One region of the Streptomyces sp. NPDC093544 genome, then DNA from elsewhere that is predicted to be linked to it. Evidence: riboswitches for the same ligand, from Rfam matches in the RefSeq annotation. Region 1 holds a riboswitch; each other region holds the start of a gene.
What was found. Region 1 has a riboswitch for cyclic di-AMP ahead of AB0N66_RS10805 (LysM peptidoglycan-binding domain-containing M23 family metallopeptidase). Riboswitches for the same ligand answer to the same signal wherever they lie in the genome.
Positions count from the first base shown of each region.

Region 1 (5,239 bases):
CCCCTTGGCCGCCACATGGTCCCCGGAGGACTCGCCACGCAACCGCCGCCCGATCCACGGGACCAGGTACTCGCGCGCCCAGTGGATGTTGTCGCGCCGGACCTCGAGCGTGCCGCGCGGCGGGAGCGGCGGCCACGGCTGGTCCGGGTCGGCCGGTACTTCGAGGCCGAGGACCTGGCCGGCCCGGAGCGCGACGCGGGTGTGGCCCTCGGGTGACAGGTGGAGGCGGTCGCCGTCCCAGGCGCGGCGGTCCTGAATCGTCTTCAGGGACCACAGGTCCAGGACGGGGCAGCCGTACCGGTCGGCGATGGCCCGTAGATGCCCGTTGTACGTGGCGATCTTGCCGCGCATGTGTTTCAGCACGGGCACGCCACGGGTGTCGAAGCCGGTCGTCACCAGGACGGTGCCGACGGCGGAGGTGATGTCGGCGATCGCGCGCTCGAAGCGCTCCGCGACTTCGTCGGGGTCGACGCCGGGCCGGATGATGTCGTTGCCGCCCGCGCAGAAGGAGACCAGGTCCGGCGCGAGCTCCTTCGCCCGCGAGAGCTGGTGTTCGATGATCTGGTCGAGCAGTTTCCCGCGGACGGCGAGGTTGGTGTAGGTGAAGTCGCCCTCGGGCCGCCGGTCGGCGAGCAGTACCGCGAACCGGTCCGCCCAACCGACAAAGGCCCCGTCAGGCCCGGGGTCGCCGACGCCTTCGGTGAAGCTGTCCCCCACCGCTACGTACGACCCGATCACTGATCTGTTGCCACTCTTCGAATCGTCTGCCACATCGGCCCATGATTCACCTTCGAGTGTGAGCTACGCGACCGTAAGAAGGGGTTGACGGAGGGTGAGATAAGCCACTCATAAAGTCTGGGTCAAGCTCGGAATAAGGGCCCCGCGGGGGTAGTTGAACAGCCGCCAGGTCTGGAACTCCCTGCGCGAGAACGCGGCACGCTGATCACGAAACGCTGAAGGCCGGACCCCGGGGATCGTGGGGTCCGGCCTTCAGTGGCAAGGGAGAGGCGTCAGCCGACGGTGACACCGTGCGAGCGCAGGTACGCGACCGGGTCCACGTCCGAGCCGTAGTCCGGCGTGGTGCGGATCTCGAAGTGCAGGTGCGGTCCGGTGACGTTGCCGGTCGCCCCGGAGAGGCCGATCTGCTGCCCCTCGGTCACGGTCTGGCCCGCCGAGACGGAGAGGGAGGAGAGGTGGGCGTACTGCGAGTACTGGCCGTCGGCGTGCTGGATGACGACCTGGTTGCCGTACGCGCCGCCCCAGCCCGCCGAGACGACGGTGCCCGCGGCGACGGACTTGACGGTGGTGCCGGTCGGGACCACGAAGTCCACGCCCGTGTGGTAGCCGCTGGACCACATGCTGCCGGCGACCTTGTAGCCGGTGCCGATGGTGGCGCCCTCGACCGGCAACGTGTAGCCGGAACTGCTGCTGGAGTCCGCGGTGTCGTCGGCCTTGGCCGTGGGCTCGGCCGCCGTCTTGACGGACGACTCGGATGCCTTCGACGACTTCGACGCCTCGCTGGACGACTTGGCCGTGTCGCTCGACGTGGTGGCCTTCTTGCCGATCGACAGCTTCAGACCCGGGTGGATCAGAGCGGGGTCCTCGCCGACGGCCTTGCGGTTGTCCGAGTACAGCTTCTTCCAGCCGCCGCTGACGCTCTGGTCGTCGGCGATCTTCGAGAGGGAGTCTCCGGCCTTTACCGAGTAGGTCTTCGTTGCAGTCTTCGTCGCGATCTTCTCAGCCGCGGCGGGAGCGGAAGTGGCGGCCTTCCCAGAAGCCGTCGTGGCAGCCGTGGCAGCCTTTTCCGAAGCCGAGGAAACCGTGGAAGCCGAGGTCGCGGCATGGGCCCCGGTGGCCCCTATGAGCGGCAGCGCGAGCGCGGCGCCACCCGTTCCGGCCACGGCGATCGAGCGCGTGAAACGCTGGGACTTGGGACGGCGGTGCTTACCCTTCGCGGGCATGACGAATTCCTCTCCGGCGCCTGCGAGGTGAGCTGTCGGGTGCGGGCTGGAGATGCCCGGCCGCGCGGCAGCGCGGCTATACCCCTAGCCGTTCCGGAGACCGGAACAGGCGTGGAACCTGTGGGTCCCCCGCTCCTGCCACATACGGGTGAGTGTGCGGATTCCGGGCGGCGGCAGGATTGGGCGTCCGTCCGGATTGAGGGCGAAGGTAAGCGAAATGAGACCGCGTCGACAACCATGTGGGTTTTCTGTGCAGGCCCCGCCCTTGATCCATTTTCGGAATTACCGTCACCCTCTGTGGACAAAACACCTCTCGGGCCTGTCAAATCACCAGGGAATTCCGGCGGGTTGACAAAAAGACGTCGCAACACATCGTCACGAATATGACGCTGCTCACGCACGTCGGCCCAGGATGCCTTATTCCAGGGCCAGTTGGAATGAAGCAGTTAATTCGGACAGAACAGCTATATGCGACACGGTCGGATAACTGTCACATCGAGACCCCTGTCCGGCCCTCGTCCGGCCCTCGACGGGATACTCCTCGCGGCCGTTGAAGTCATCGCAGATGTGATCAGGCGCGACCGGCTACCAATATCATCGCGCGCCCGGCGCCCCGGAGGCACAGCTCCGCACCTGGGAAGACACCGCCTGTGGACAACTTATTGCCCCAGGAACCCATGTCGTATCGTCGAGAGCGCAACGTCCGTCGGCGGGCGACGCCGAGCAGCGCCGACGGCTGACTGGGAGGAGCCCCCGTGACACAGCAGGTCCCGTCGACCGAACCCGAGCTGACCGCTGTGCGCAACTTCCGGGACGTGGGCGGCCTGCCCACCGTGGACGGCCGCCGGGTGAAGTACGGGGTGCTGTTCCGCAGCGGACATCTCGCGCACGCCACGGAGGACGACTCGGCGTTCCTCACCTCCCTCGGCCTGCACACGATCTTCGACTTCCGCAACGCGGCGGACCAGAAGCTGGAGGGTCCGGACGTCGAGCTGCCGGGCGTGCGGAACGTGAATCTCCCGCTGACCGACCCGGCTGACGGATCCGAGTTCTGGAAGATGGTCCGCGACGGCGATCTTGAGCAGCTGCGCGCGCTCCTCGCGGACGGCAAGGCGGCGAACCGGATGATCAGGTCCTACCGCGCCATCATCAAGGAGCGCACCGCCGAGCATTCCCAGGTGCTGCGCTCGCTGGCCGAGGACAGCGTGCCCGCGCTGATGCACTGCGCCGCGGGCAAGGACCGCGCCGGCCTCTCCATAGCCGTGACACTCCTCGCCCTCGGCGTCGAGCGCGAGGCCATCGTGGCCGACTACCTGGAGTCGAACGCGACGCACCGTCGCTACAAGGTCCACCGCAGCAGTTCCTCCGCATCGGCCTACTCGTCGGAGGTCATGGAGCTGCTCAGCCCGCTGTTCGACGCGCGCGCCGAGTACCTGACCGCGGCCTTCGAGACGATCGAGGAGACCTGGGGCAGCGTCGACGCCTACCTGGAGCAGGGGCTGGGGATCACCCCTGAGCTGCGGGACCGGCTGCGCGAGCGGCTCCTCGACTGACGCAGGTCTCCCGGTCCCGGCTGACGTGCGCCTACTGGTTCTGCGCGCCCAGCGTGAACAGCAGGTAGACGAAGCCCGCGAAGAGGTGGCCGACGGCGACGTAGATGATCAGCCGCACCCATAGCGCGCGGGGGAGCTTGTCGTCCATGTCGCGGCGCGGGCCGGATCCGGTGGGTTCGATCATGGCGTCTCTCCTGGGGTCGCGTGCTCCGTCACCGGGCCGAGGCACAGCGCGGTGGTGGGGCTCTGCAGCAGGGTGTGTACGAAGAGGAGCTCGGCGCCGTCCCGGTCGGCGGCGGCGATGCGGTGCGGGGTGAGCGAGTCGAAGTGCGCGCCGTCCCCCGGGGCAAGCACATGCGCGCTGTCACCGAGGCGCAGCCGCAGTCGCCCCCTCAGGACGTGGAGCCACTCCTCACCGGGGTGGACACGCACGATGTCGCCCTGCGAGCCGTACGGGACGTGCACGCGCAGGGCCTGCATCCCGCGGCCCGAGCCGCCGGCCTGCCAGTAGGTCCAGCCGCCCGCCGCGGTCGGCTCCATGTCGCCGGCGCGCACCACGGCGTCACGCTCGGGGACCGTCTCGCCGAGCAGCTCGGAGACCGTCGTACCGTAGATACGCGCGAGTGCGAGCAGCATCGGCAGCGAGGGCTGGCGCTGCCCGGTCTCCAGGCGCGAGAGGTGGGCGGGCGACAGCCCGGCGGCACGAGCCGCGGCCTCCAGGGTCAGGGAGGCATGGCGGCGCAGCCCACGCAGCTGGGGTGCGACGACGTGCAGCTCGTCAGCGGTCCCCTGCGGGGGAGGGGAAGGGTCCATGCCCTCGGCGGTGCTCATGCCTCCATTGAGCCCGAGCCTTACCTCTGAGGCAAATTTCTTGCCTCAGAGGCAAACACCCGACGGTTCGGCATTGCCCGCACTCCCAGCAGTTCAGTTCACCACTGCCCGCACTCTCAGCGGTTCGCCACCGCCTGCTTCACCAGGGTCTTGCCGAAGTCCCACATCAGCCCGCCCCCGCCGTGCGCGTCGTCCATCACGGCAGTGAAGGCATCCACGAAGCGGTCCACGTCCCGGTCGTCGATGACCAACGGCGGGATCAGTTTGATCACCTCCAGGTGATCGCCGGAGACCTGGGTGAGGATGCGGTGCCGCTGTAGCAGCGGCACGACCACCATCTGCGCGAACAACCCCTTGCGTGCGGCTTGCAGCATCGTCCAACGGCTGCGCAGCTTCAGCGACTTGGGCCGCCCGAACTCGATGCCGATCATCAGCCCCCGGCCACGTACGTCACTCAGCAGCTCGTACTTGTCCACGAGCGCCGCGAGCCGGGACTTCAACTGCTCCCCCGTGGCACGGGCGTTGGCCACGATCTGCTCGTTCTCCATGACCGAGAGCACGGCAAGGCCCGCCGCCATGGCCTGCGCGTTCGACCCGAAGCTCGCCGAGTGCACCAGGACCCGGTCGATCGACGAGTAGACCTTCTTGAAGATCCAGTCCTTGCCCAGCGTGGCGCCGACCGGCACATAGCCGCCCGACAACGCCTTGGCCACACACACCAGGTCCGGCTCCACACCCTCCTCGTGCTGATAGGCGTAGAAGTCCCCGGTCCGCCCCAGCCCGGTCTGCACCTCGTCGACGATGAGCAGCGCCTTGTGCTTGTGCAGCAACTCCTGGGCTGCGCGCAGATATCCGGGCGGTGTCTCGTGAACCCCCTTGCCCTGGATGGGTTCG
Region 1 is NZ_JBFBEA010000006.1:172,489-177,727, forward strand. It holds gene AB0N66_RS10800 (SGNH/GDSL hydrolase family protein) at 1-738, opposite strand, end outside; gene AB0N66_RS10805 (LysM peptidoglycan-binding domain-containing M23 family metallopeptidase) at 1,011-1,961, opposite strand; cyclic di-AMP (ydaO/yuaA leader) riboswitch at 1,966-2,141, opposite strand; gene AB0N66_RS10810 (tyrosine-protein phosphatase) at 2,717-3,514, shown strand; gene AB0N66_RS10815 (DUF6126 family protein) at 3,546-3,698, opposite strand; gene AB0N66_RS10820 (XRE family transcriptional regulator) at 3,695-4,345, opposite strand; gene AB0N66_RS10825 (aspartate aminotransferase family protein) at 4,462-5,239, opposite strand, start outside.

Region 2 (5,239 bases), on a different contig from region 1:
TGACCTTCCAGCCTGCCCAGTCGTCCTCGTACAACGGGTCCTCGATGGAGACCAGCGGATACGCGGCGACGAGCTCCTCGTAGTACTCGGTCATCTCGGCGGCCGAGCGGGACTTGCCCTCGAACTCGTACTTGCCGTCCTTGTAGAACTCGGACGCGGCGACGTCGAGCGCGAGCCCGATCTGCTCGCCCGGGATGTAACCGGCCTGCTTGATGGCCTCAAGGATGAGGTCGAGCGCGGCGCGGTTGGACTCCAGGTTCGGGGCGAAGCCGCCCTCGTCGCCGAGACCGGTGGACAGGCCCTTGGTCTTCAGCACCTTCTTGAGGGTGTGGTAGACCTCGGCGCCCCAGCGCAGCGCCTCGGAGAAGGACTCCGCGCCGATCGGGGCGATCATGAACTCCTGGATGTCCACGTTCGAGTCGGCGTGCGACCCACCGTTGAGGATGTTCATCATCGGAACGGGCAGCAGGTGCGCGTTCGGGCCACCCAGGTAGCGGAAGAGGGGCAGGTCGCTGGCCTCGGAGGCGGCGTGCGCGACGGCGAGCGAGACGCCGAGGATGGCGTTGGCGCCGAGCGAGCCCTTGTTGTCGGTGGCGTCCAGGTCGAACATCGCCTGGTCGATCAGGCGCTGCTCGGTGGCGTCGTAACCGACGAGCTCCGGGCCGATCTGCTCGATGACGGCGAGGACGGCCTTCTCGACACCCTTGCCGCCGTAACGGTTGGGGTCACCGTCGCGCAGCTCGATGGCCTCGAAGGCTCCGGTGGAGGCGCCGGACGGGACGGCGGCACGACCGGTGCTGCCGTCATCGAGGCCGACCTCGACCTCGACGGTGGGGTTCCCTCGCGAGTCGAGGATTTCCCGGGCTACGACGACGTCGATGGACGGCACGAGCATCTCCTTCAGGAATGTGACGCGGGTACGCGGGACTGTGGCAGCCCCGCGGGATGAGCCTAACCGGCTCCGAGGGATCGGCCAGCCGGTCTACCCCCTCTTGTACAGAACTGAGCGTACGCATTGTTCCAGAACGGAACAAAAAGACAGAGGAGAGGGGGTGAAGAGGGGCCGTAAAGAGAGGGAGCGAAGCCGGATCTCAGCCGGAAATGAAAAAGCCCCGCCCCGGTGCGTACGGGGGAACACGCACCGGAGCGGGGAGCCCGTGGGGGACGGGGGTGACCCACACGAGGCCTTCAGTATGGAGACCACGTATAGGAGCCTGCTGTGGTTCAGCTGAGAACCGAATATCAGCCGCCGGCCGACCGCCGTCGGCCGGCGACCCCGGCCGTCAGCTGAGGTGCAGCTGCTGACCCGGGAAGATGAAGTCCGCGTCGTCGATGATGTCCTTGTTCAGCTTGAACAGCTCCTGCCAGCCGCCCTTGACGTTCTTCGCCTCGGCGATCTCGCTGAGAGTGTCGTCCTTCTTCACCTTGTACTCGCCGTCACCCTTCTTGACCGTCTTACCGGTCGGGGTCTCGACGGTCTCCTTCGCGGCGGTCTCCCGCTCCGAGGAACGCGAGGCACGCTGCTCGTCGGTCTGTGAGCTCGGCGTGCTCTGCTGCGAGGGGGTGGTGCTCTGCGAATTGCCCGAGGACGAGGACGAGTCGCTGGAGCCGGCGTCGTTCGCGGCGTTCGACAGGCCCGTGCCGCAGGACGGCCAGGCACCCTTGCCCTGCGCGGCGAGAACCTTCTCGGCGACGGAAATCTGCTGGGACTTGGAGGCCTGGTCGGCAGTGGAGGCGTACGAGCTGCCGCCGTACGCGGACCAGGTGGAGGCGGAGAACTGCAGGCCGCCGTAGTAGCCGTTGCCCGTATTGATGGACCAGTTGCCACCGGACTCGCACTGGGCGACGGTGTCCCACTCGGAAGTGGTGGCGGCGGAGGCGGTGCCGGCCGCCATCAGCGGGGCGGCGACGGCGACGCCGGTCACTCCGGCGAGCGTGGCGATACGAGTGACCTTGGACGGGCGACGGTGCTTGCCCTTGCACGAACGCAGCATGAAGTGATCCCCTCACCGACGCCTACGAGGTGAGCTGTCGGGTTCGGGCGGGTGAGTGCCCGGTCGCACACCTTTCGGTGCACGGCTTAACCCCAAGCCACTCCCGGTCAACTACCGGGCGCGGCGCTTACCTTGGGTCCCCCGCTCCTGCCTACGGCGCTTGACGCGACGACTGTTCCCGTACGGCCGCTGGCAGGATTCGGCGTTGCAACCGTCGGGGCCCGCGATGGCGAGCGGTCACGACCGTAGGCAGGGGATCGGCGGAATATCAAAGGCGATCAGGGGGTCTGAGATCCATCTCTCATTCTCGCCAAACGGGACATTACATGGCGAAACATGACGTGAACTCCCGCTACTTTTCGCCCGGTTCGGCACCAACTGCGAGGCTCTGACCGGGCAGGATGAGGTCCGCGTCGGCGCCGACCGTTTCCTTGTTCTCGGCGTACAGCTGGGTCCATCCGCCGTCGAGGCCAAGGGCGTCGGCGATGAGCGAGAGGCTGTCGCCGACGCGGACGACATACGAGCCGTCGACGACATCGCGAGCCTCGTCGGAGCCACGGGAGGCGTGCCGTCCGGAGGCGGCATCGTCCGTACCGCCGTCGGTCGCGCCCTCGGCGGCGATGTCGCCACGGTGACGCCCGGCGCCGCTCGCCTCATCCTCGGACGCACTCGAAGAGTCGTCGCCCTGGGTGGACTTATCCGATTCGTCACCATTCGCCGCGCTTGAGTCCGTGCTCGCGTCTGTACTCGCGTCGGCACTCGCACCCTCGTCCGAACTGTCGGACTTGGTCGAGTCCCCGGTGCTCTCGGTCGCACCCGAGGAAGGCGAAGCGGACGGAGAGGGGCTGGACGATTCGGACGGGTCGGCGGAACCGGATGCACCAGGCGTGGCGGAGGCGTCGGATGACGGGTCGTCCGACACGCCCGTGTCGACCTCCACCGAGGCGGAGTCCTTGCTGAGCCCGGAGAGGGGTCCACAGGTGGGCCAGGCGACGAGCCCTCGGCCGTCGAGGATCTTCTCGGCGACGGCTATCTGCTGCGAGCGGCTGGCCTGGTCGGCGCTCGGGGCGTATTCGAGGCCGCCGTAGTTCTCCCAGTCCCACTGGGTCACGTGCAGCCCGCCGTAGTACCCGTCACCGATGTTGTCGCTCCAGGAGGACCCTGTCTCGCACTCCGCGACGCGGTCCCAAGTGGTGGTGTCGGCCGCGCTCGCACTCGTGGCACCGAGCAACGGGATCGCGATGGCCGATCCGGTCACTCCTGCCGCGACAATGAGAGCCGGGGCCTGACGGGGGCGACGATGGCGGCCGTTCCCGGAGAGCATGCGGAAGCCCTTTCATGTGACAGCAGGTGACTACAGCGACGTACGGCGACGTCAGACGACGTCTGCGACGGATGATCCGCGCTGGTCATTGAACGTATCCGGCCTCGAACGCTTGTCACAAGTCGATGCAGCGTAGATCACGTGAAGATCACATTGTTGAGGGATCGTCAGTTTTTCGCGACACCCGAAGTGCCTCAAGACCGCCCGGTGGACAACTCGACCGGAGCCGCGAACTCCACTGGAAGCGTGCGCAATCCACGCATAATGAGACCACCACGCCAGCGCAAATCAGCGGAATCTCCCGCGAGTTGGAGGTCGGGGAGACGGGTGAGGAGCGTGGCCAGCGCGGTCTGGCCCTCCAGGCGAGCGAGGGGCGCACCGAGGCAGTAATGGATGCCGTGCCCATAGCCGAGGTGCTGGTTGTCACGGCGGGAGAGGTCGAGCGTGTCCGGTTGCTCGAAGCGTTCGGGGTCACGGTCCGCAGCCGCCAGTACGACGAGGACGGGGTCGCCGGGTGCGATGTCCTGCCCGCCGAGCCGGACGGCCTCGGTCGCGTACCGCCAAGTGGCCAGTTCGACAGGGCCGTCGTATCGGAGGAGTTCCTCGACGCCGGTTTCGAGCAGTCCACTCTCCCCGGCGGCAAGTGACTCCTGTAGCCGCCGCCGCTGCTCGGGGTGAGTAAGGAGGGCGTACGTGCCATTGCCAATCAAATTCACCGTGGTCTCAAAACCAGCAAAAAGAAGGATAAACCCCATTGCTGCCACCTCGTTCTCCGTGAGGTGTTCGCCGTCGTCCGAGGCGCGGATGAGGGCGGAGATGAGGTCCTCGCCTGGGGCGGGGTGCTCGGGCAGTTCCTCGCGCTTGCGGTGGATCAGCTCGGCCAGATACCCGCGCATCTTCTTCACGGACCGAGCGACACCGCCCCTCGGCCCCCCGCCGTGCCGGATCATCATCCCGGCCCAGTCCCGGAAGTCGTCCTGGTCCTCGCGGGGGACGCCGAGGAGATCGCAGATGGCGTAGATGGGGAGCGGGAAGGCGAACTCGTGGATCAGGTCGGCGGACCCCTTCTCCGCGAACTGGTCGATGAGCTGGTCGGCGAGCTCCTGCACACGCGGCGCGAACTCGGCCACCCGGCGGGGCGTGAACGCCTTGCTGACGAACCGGCGCAGCCGGGTGTGGTCCGGCGGGTCGATGTTCAGCAGATGCGTCATCAACTCGGCCTTGCGCTCACCCGGGATGCCCGTCTTCCCCTTCGCGTGGGCGGGTTCGTCGTGATGCACCGGATTCTTGCTGAGCCGTCCGTCCGCGAGCGCCTGCTTGGCGTCGGCATAACGGGTGACCAGCCAGGCCTCCACCCCGCTGGGCAGCCGGGTCCTGTGCACGGGCGCATGCTCACGGAGCCAGGCGTACGCAGGGTAGGGGTCGGTGGCGAACTCCCAGGTGAAGAGTTCGGGGGCAGGACTTGCGGGAGTGGGGTGCTCGGTCACTCCTTGACGGTATCCGGGTGAGGCCGGGATGCCTTGTCCGGCCGGTGGCCGGCCCGATGCTGAACCGGTGTTGGCCCTGCGCCCGCCGGCTACCAGGGGTACTCGACGAGCCCCTGACGACCATCGCGCCCTTCACCCCGGGCTGTCCGGAAATCACCTGCTGTTTGACTTCGCGGCTCGGCAAGTCCCTACAGTCGCGAAGTGGACCCCGAAATACTCAGATCCAGCTTCGCGGTCGTCGAGAGACGGGCCGAGTTCGCGGTCAAGTACTTCTACTCGCATCTGTTCCGGCACAATCCGGACGTACGCGAGCTGTTTCCGCTGGACTTTCCGGAGGACATGGAGCGGCAGCGGGACCGGCTGTTCGCGGCGCTGACGTATGTGATGGAGCGGCTGGGGGATCCGGCACTGCCGGGATACCTGCGGGAGTTGGG
Region 2 is NZ_JBFBEA010000028.1:95,647-100,885, forward strand. It holds gene eno (phosphopyruvate hydratase) at 1-895, opposite strand, end outside; gene AB0N66_RS34210 (transglycosylase family protein) at 1,284-1,994, opposite strand; cyclic di-AMP (ydaO/yuaA leader) riboswitch at 1,999-2,163, opposite strand; gene AB0N66_RS34215 (transglycosylase family protein) at 2,347-3,252, opposite strand; gene AB0N66_RS34220 (cytochrome P450) at 3,513-4,805, opposite strand; gene AB0N66_RS34225 (globin domain-containing protein) at 5,007-5,239, shown strand, end outside.
Region 2: another riboswitch for cyclic di-AMP. It lies ahead of AB0N66_RS34210 (transglycosylase family protein); the one in region 1 lies ahead of AB0N66_RS10805 (LysM peptidoglycan-binding domain-containing M23 family metallopeptidase).

Region 3 (5,239 bases), on a different contig from region 1:
ACGAGTACTCGCAGACGGAACTGGCCGACGGGGTGGAGGTGGTCAACTGGCTGGCTTCCCAGCCCTGGTGCTCGGGCAAGGTCGGCATGTTCGGCATCTCCTGGGGCGGCTTCAACTCCCTCCAGATCGCGGCCCTCGCGCCCGAGCCGCTCAAGGCGGTCGTCACCGTCTGCTCGGCGGACGACCGTTATGACAACGACGTGCACTACATGGGTGGTTCCGTCCTCGCCGTCGACATGCACGCCTGGGCGGCCACGATGCTCGCCTTCGTCGCCCGCCCGCCGGACCCGGTACACGTCGGCGAGGTGATGTGGCACGACCTGTGGGTGAAGCGCCTTGAGGCGGTGGAGCCGTACCTCCACACCTGGCTGTCGCACCAGACCCGGGACTCGTACTGGAAGCACGGCAGCGTCTGCGAGGACTACGGCGCGATCCAGGCCGCCGTCCTGGCGGTGGGCGGCTGGCACGACCCGTACCGGGACACGGTGTTGCGCCTGGTCGAGAACCTGCCACCGGATCGCGTACGAGGCCTCATCGGCCCCTGGTCGCACCAGTACCCCGACCGGGGCCTGCCGCCGGGACCCGCGATCGGCTTCCTCCAGGAGACCCTGCGCTGGTGGGACCACTGGCTGCGCGACGGGGACACCGGAGTGGTGGACGGGAACACAGGAGTGATGTCGGAGCCGCTGCTGCGCTCGTACGTCATGGACGCGCACCCTCCGGCAACGGTGTACGACGTGTTGCCGGGCCGCTGGGTGGGTGACGAGACCTGGCCGTCCCCCTCCGTGACACCGGTCTCGTACGGCCTCCGGGGCGCACCGGTACTGGTCCGCTCACCGCAGCACACGGGCGTCGACGCGGGCCGCTTCTTCCCCTTCGGGAACGACGCGGATCTGCCGCCGGACCAGCGGGAGGAGGACGGGCGGTCGGCGTGCTTCGAGTTCGAAGTCCCGGAGGAAACATGGGTGTTGGGCCGTCCGAAGGTGCGGTTGCGGCTGACGTCGGAGGCGGAGCGCGGCCAGGTGATCGCCCGACTCTGCGATGTGGCCCCCGACGGCTCCTCCACACTCGTCACCCGAGGCGTACTGAACCTGTCGGCGCGCCATGGCCGTGACCAGGCGGTTCCCTGGAAGCCGGGCTCTACGGAGGACGTGGTTTTCGAGCTGAACGGCATCGGTTACGCATTCCCGCCCGGTCACCGGATCCGCCTCGCGGTCTCCTCCGCGTACTGGCCCTGGATCTGGCCCCAGCCGGGTTCGGAGTCGGGCTTCAACCTGGACCCGGCGGGCAGCGCCCTCGAACTCCCCGTACGGGCAAGGCAGTCGGCGTTCCCGATCGCCTTCGAGGAACCGGAGGAGTCCGAACCCCTGGGAGTGGTCGTACCGGCGACCCTGGACGAACCCCGCCCCGAACGCCTCGTCGTGCGCGACGTGGCCAAGGGCGAGTGGCGCCTCGAAGTCGACCCCCGCTACGGCGGCACCCGCGTCTATCCGGACGGCCTCGAATTCACGGAGGACGTGCTGGAGACGTACACGATCAACGAGTCGGATCCGCTGTCGGCCCGCACCCGCTCGACATGGTCGATCCGCCTCCACCGCCCGGACCTGCCGTGGGACGCGCGCGTCTCGACCACGTCCAAAATCTCCTGCGACGCCGATGAGTTCATCACCTCGAACGAGGTGATCTGCCGGGACGGTGACGAGGTGGTTTTCCACCGGACGTGGGAGAAGAGGATCCCGCGGACGGCGGGGTGAGCGGCGGCCGGCAACCACCGCATGCTGCCCGTATTGCACCCTGATTGCCTACGGTGCCGCTTTGTTCATGCTTGGTCGCGTGAAATGGGTCACGTCCGGACAAGATCGACGTCTCGACCCGCCTCGCGATGCCTCGCAATTGCCCATTCGCGAAAGGTAAGTTGAGTTTCATATTCCGGACACAATCGGGCGATTCCCCCTGTTGTGTGTGCAGGCGAAAGCGATCTACGGCGTCAAATCGGGCCTTGTTCCAGACATGTGCTCTCGCATACGTTCACGTCGATCCAGGCGGAACGCCGAATCCTGCCGCCGCCCGGAACCCCACCCATCCACGCGCTCACGGCAGGAGCGGGGGACCCAGGTAAGCCGCCGATCCGGACACCGGCTCGGCTAGGGGTGAAGCCGCACCCACCACGCGGCCGGGCAGCTCCCGCCCGAACCCGACAGCTCACCTCGCAGGCGCCGGAGAGGAATTCGTCATGCCCGTACGAGGCAAGCACCGCCGCCCCAGGACCAGCCACCTCACCCGTGGCATGGTCGCCGCCGGAACGGGCGGAGTCGCGCTCGCACTCCCCCTGGTGAGCGCGACCGGCGCCCACGCCGCCACCACCGCCGGCGTTCCGGCCCAGGCAACCGCGGCTACGAAGGCCGCTCCGGCCGCCGTCCCCGACGTCAAGCTCGTCACGTACAAGGTCGTCGCGGGCGACACCCTGTCCAAGATCGCACGGGAACACACCACGGACGACAGCTGGCAGGCCCTCTACAAGGCCAACGCCGCGGTCATCGGCTCCGACCCGACACTGCTTCGCCCGGGCACCACCCTGACCGTGGGCACGAAAACCACCCAAACATCCACGAAGTCCGCGGAGTCGACCGCCTCGACCTCGAAGTCCACGGTGACCCCCGCGACCTACTCCAACGATCTCGACGGCTGGATCAAGGAATCCCTGGCCGTCATGGCCCAGTCCGGGATCCCGGGCACCTACGACGGCATCTACCGCAACATCATCCGCGAGTCCGCGGGCAACCCCGCCGCCATCAACAACTGGGACTCCAACGCCGCCGCCGGCACCCCCTCCAAGGGCCTTCTCCAGGTCATCGACCCGACCTTCGCCGCCTACCACGTGGCCGGCACCTCGATGGACCCCTACGACCCGGTCGCGAACATCACGGCGGCCTGCAACTACGCCGCCGCGAAGTACGGCTCGATCGACAACGTCAACGGGGCTTACTGACGGGGCAGTTCAGACGTACGGCTGTGGGTGGGGTCTGCCGCGGGCACGCGGGCGGCCGGGCAGACGCACCCGCCAAAATGCAGCTGCCGGATGGCGGTCGGGACGCTATGCTCGCCGCGATGATGACTCAATCTGCTGGCAGATCGGGGGTCCCGTCCGCGCAAGGTGAGTGCTGATGCTCACTCAGACCGCGAACGAGGACTCCCGCCTTTCCTTCTGGTTGCGCGTGCGCGAGTTCGCCGTGCCACCCTCCATGATCGAGACCGCGACCGCCCGCCGTCGTGCCGGGGACTGGGCGGGGGCGTGTGCCGCCGCAGGCATCGATGTCGATCTCAATCCGCGTTCCGTGGCGCGCAGTCACGGCCACGAACTCGCCGCCCGCATCCGGGCCGATCTCCGCCATCTCGCCCCTGACCTGCTGCGCTGGCACCTGCCGAGGGTCGCGCCCGACGGGTTGCTGCGCCCGGGTCTGACCATCGCGCTGGCCCGGTACGAGTACGAGTACGACGACGCGGAGCGCGAGGGAGAACACCCGGACCCGGTGTACCTGGTAGTGCGGACTCCGCCTGCCTGGGCGGACGCCGGTCAGCGGATCAGCCTCGCGCTGTGGGGCGGCCCCGGCCCCCGCTTCGAGTCCGGGGCGTGCCGACATCCGCATCCCCGTCCCAACCGGCGGTTCCGCCTCGATCTGCACCGTCATCTGTGGGACGCGCGCAGGGCCGATGAGCTGCGGGTCCGGGCCGGGGCCGATCGGCCGCCCGGCCCTTCTGTGGACCCCGGTCCGCTGGAGATGGTGCCGCGGGGGCGGCAGTGTGCCGTCGAGCGGTGGGCGGCCGAGGCCGAGATCTTGCTCCGCGCCGAGGGGCGGGCGAGCGGTACCGGTGCCGTCGCGGTGCGGTTCGGTGACCGGCGTCGGCTGACCTTGGACTTGATCGCGGACGGAGACGGCCCCGGGCCGCCCGCCATGCGGATCGCCGCGGCGCCCATGGCGGGCAGCTGTAGCGCCTCCGCACTGCCGATCCTGCCCGACGCTGCGACCTGGGTGCTGCCCGACCTGGAACTGCTCCGCACCGGTGCGTTGGAGCCCGACCGGCTGCATCCGCTGGTCGCCTCGGCACTGGTACCGGGTCGTTCGCCGACCGGTCTCCGGGGAGGTTCCTCCCCCGTTCCGGACCGGTCCGCAGGTCAGCCCCGACTCGTGGAGTGCCGGGGAGCCGAGCACCGGATCGGCCTGGTCGACGGGGTACTGGCGGCGCTGGACCACGACCCGGCCGAGATCCGCCGGGAGGAACTGCTGGTCGCGCTGACCGGCACTCCGCTTCCCTGCCTACAAGCCATCGATGAGGCGCACCGTCGTCCGGACTGTCTCGTCGGCGTCCGCGAACGCCTGGTCCACGGCGACATCACCGGTGCGCTGGCCGTCGTCGAAGGCTTGTTGGGCCCCGACGCGGTGCTGCGCGGCGGCGCTCTACGGGACGAGCTCGAGGCCGCCGCGCGGCGGCGGATCACGTACGGACTGTTCCGGGCGGGCCTGATCGAACCCGGCCCCGGCCGCGTCCACTTCCACCCGGATTGCCACCGTCCGCGTGGCGGCCGCGCCCATTCGCACCACGCGATCGCCCACTGACCTGCGGGACCTCCCGCTGCCTCGAGAGCCTCCGGCCCTCGCACCAACTCGCTGCACCACGAACCCAAAGGTGATCAAACATGCCCACACGCATCCTGTCCGCCCCCACCGACACTCTCTCCGCCTCCCCGACCGCTGCCGTCGACACTCTCTCCACCTCCCCAACCGCTGCCATCGACACTCTCTCCACCTCCCCAACCGCTGCCATCGACGCCCTCTCCACCTCTCCCCCCGCCTCACAACTCGACGTAGCAGGCGAGTTGCTGACCCTGTTGCGCGACGCCGGTACCGAACCGCGCCCCGACACCCAGCTGGAGGCCCTGACGCTCGCGGTCGCGGCCGACCTGCCCGTACTCCTGTGGGGTGAGCCGGGGATCGGCAAGACCGCGGCCCTGACACAGCTCGCGGCGGCCCTGGATCTTCCGCTGACCACGGTCATCGCCAGCGTGCACGAGCCGTCCGACTTCTCGGGGCTGCCCATCATCGGAGACGACCCCGCGGAGCAAGGTGTCCCGATGGCCCCGCCGGACTGGGCAGTACGCCTGGTACGGGCCGGCCGAGGGCTGCTGTTCCTGGACGAGTTGTCCACCGCACCGCCGGCCGTCCAAGCCGCCCTGCTCCGC
Region 3 is NZ_JBFBEA010000027.1:2,981-8,219, reverse strand. It holds gene AB0N66_RS33185 (CocE/NonD family hydrolase) at 1-1,754, shown strand, start outside; cyclic di-AMP (ydaO/yuaA leader) riboswitch at 2,079-2,229, shown strand; gene AB0N66_RS33180 (LysM peptidoglycan-binding domain-containing protein) at 2,234-2,989, shown strand; gene AB0N66_RS33175 (hypothetical protein) at 3,165-4,616, shown strand; gene AB0N66_RS33170 (AAA family ATPase) at 4,697-5,239, shown strand, end outside.
Region 3: another riboswitch for cyclic di-AMP. It lies ahead of AB0N66_RS33180 (LysM peptidoglycan-binding domain-containing protein); the one in region 1 lies ahead of AB0N66_RS10805 (LysM peptidoglycan-binding domain-containing M23 family metallopeptidase).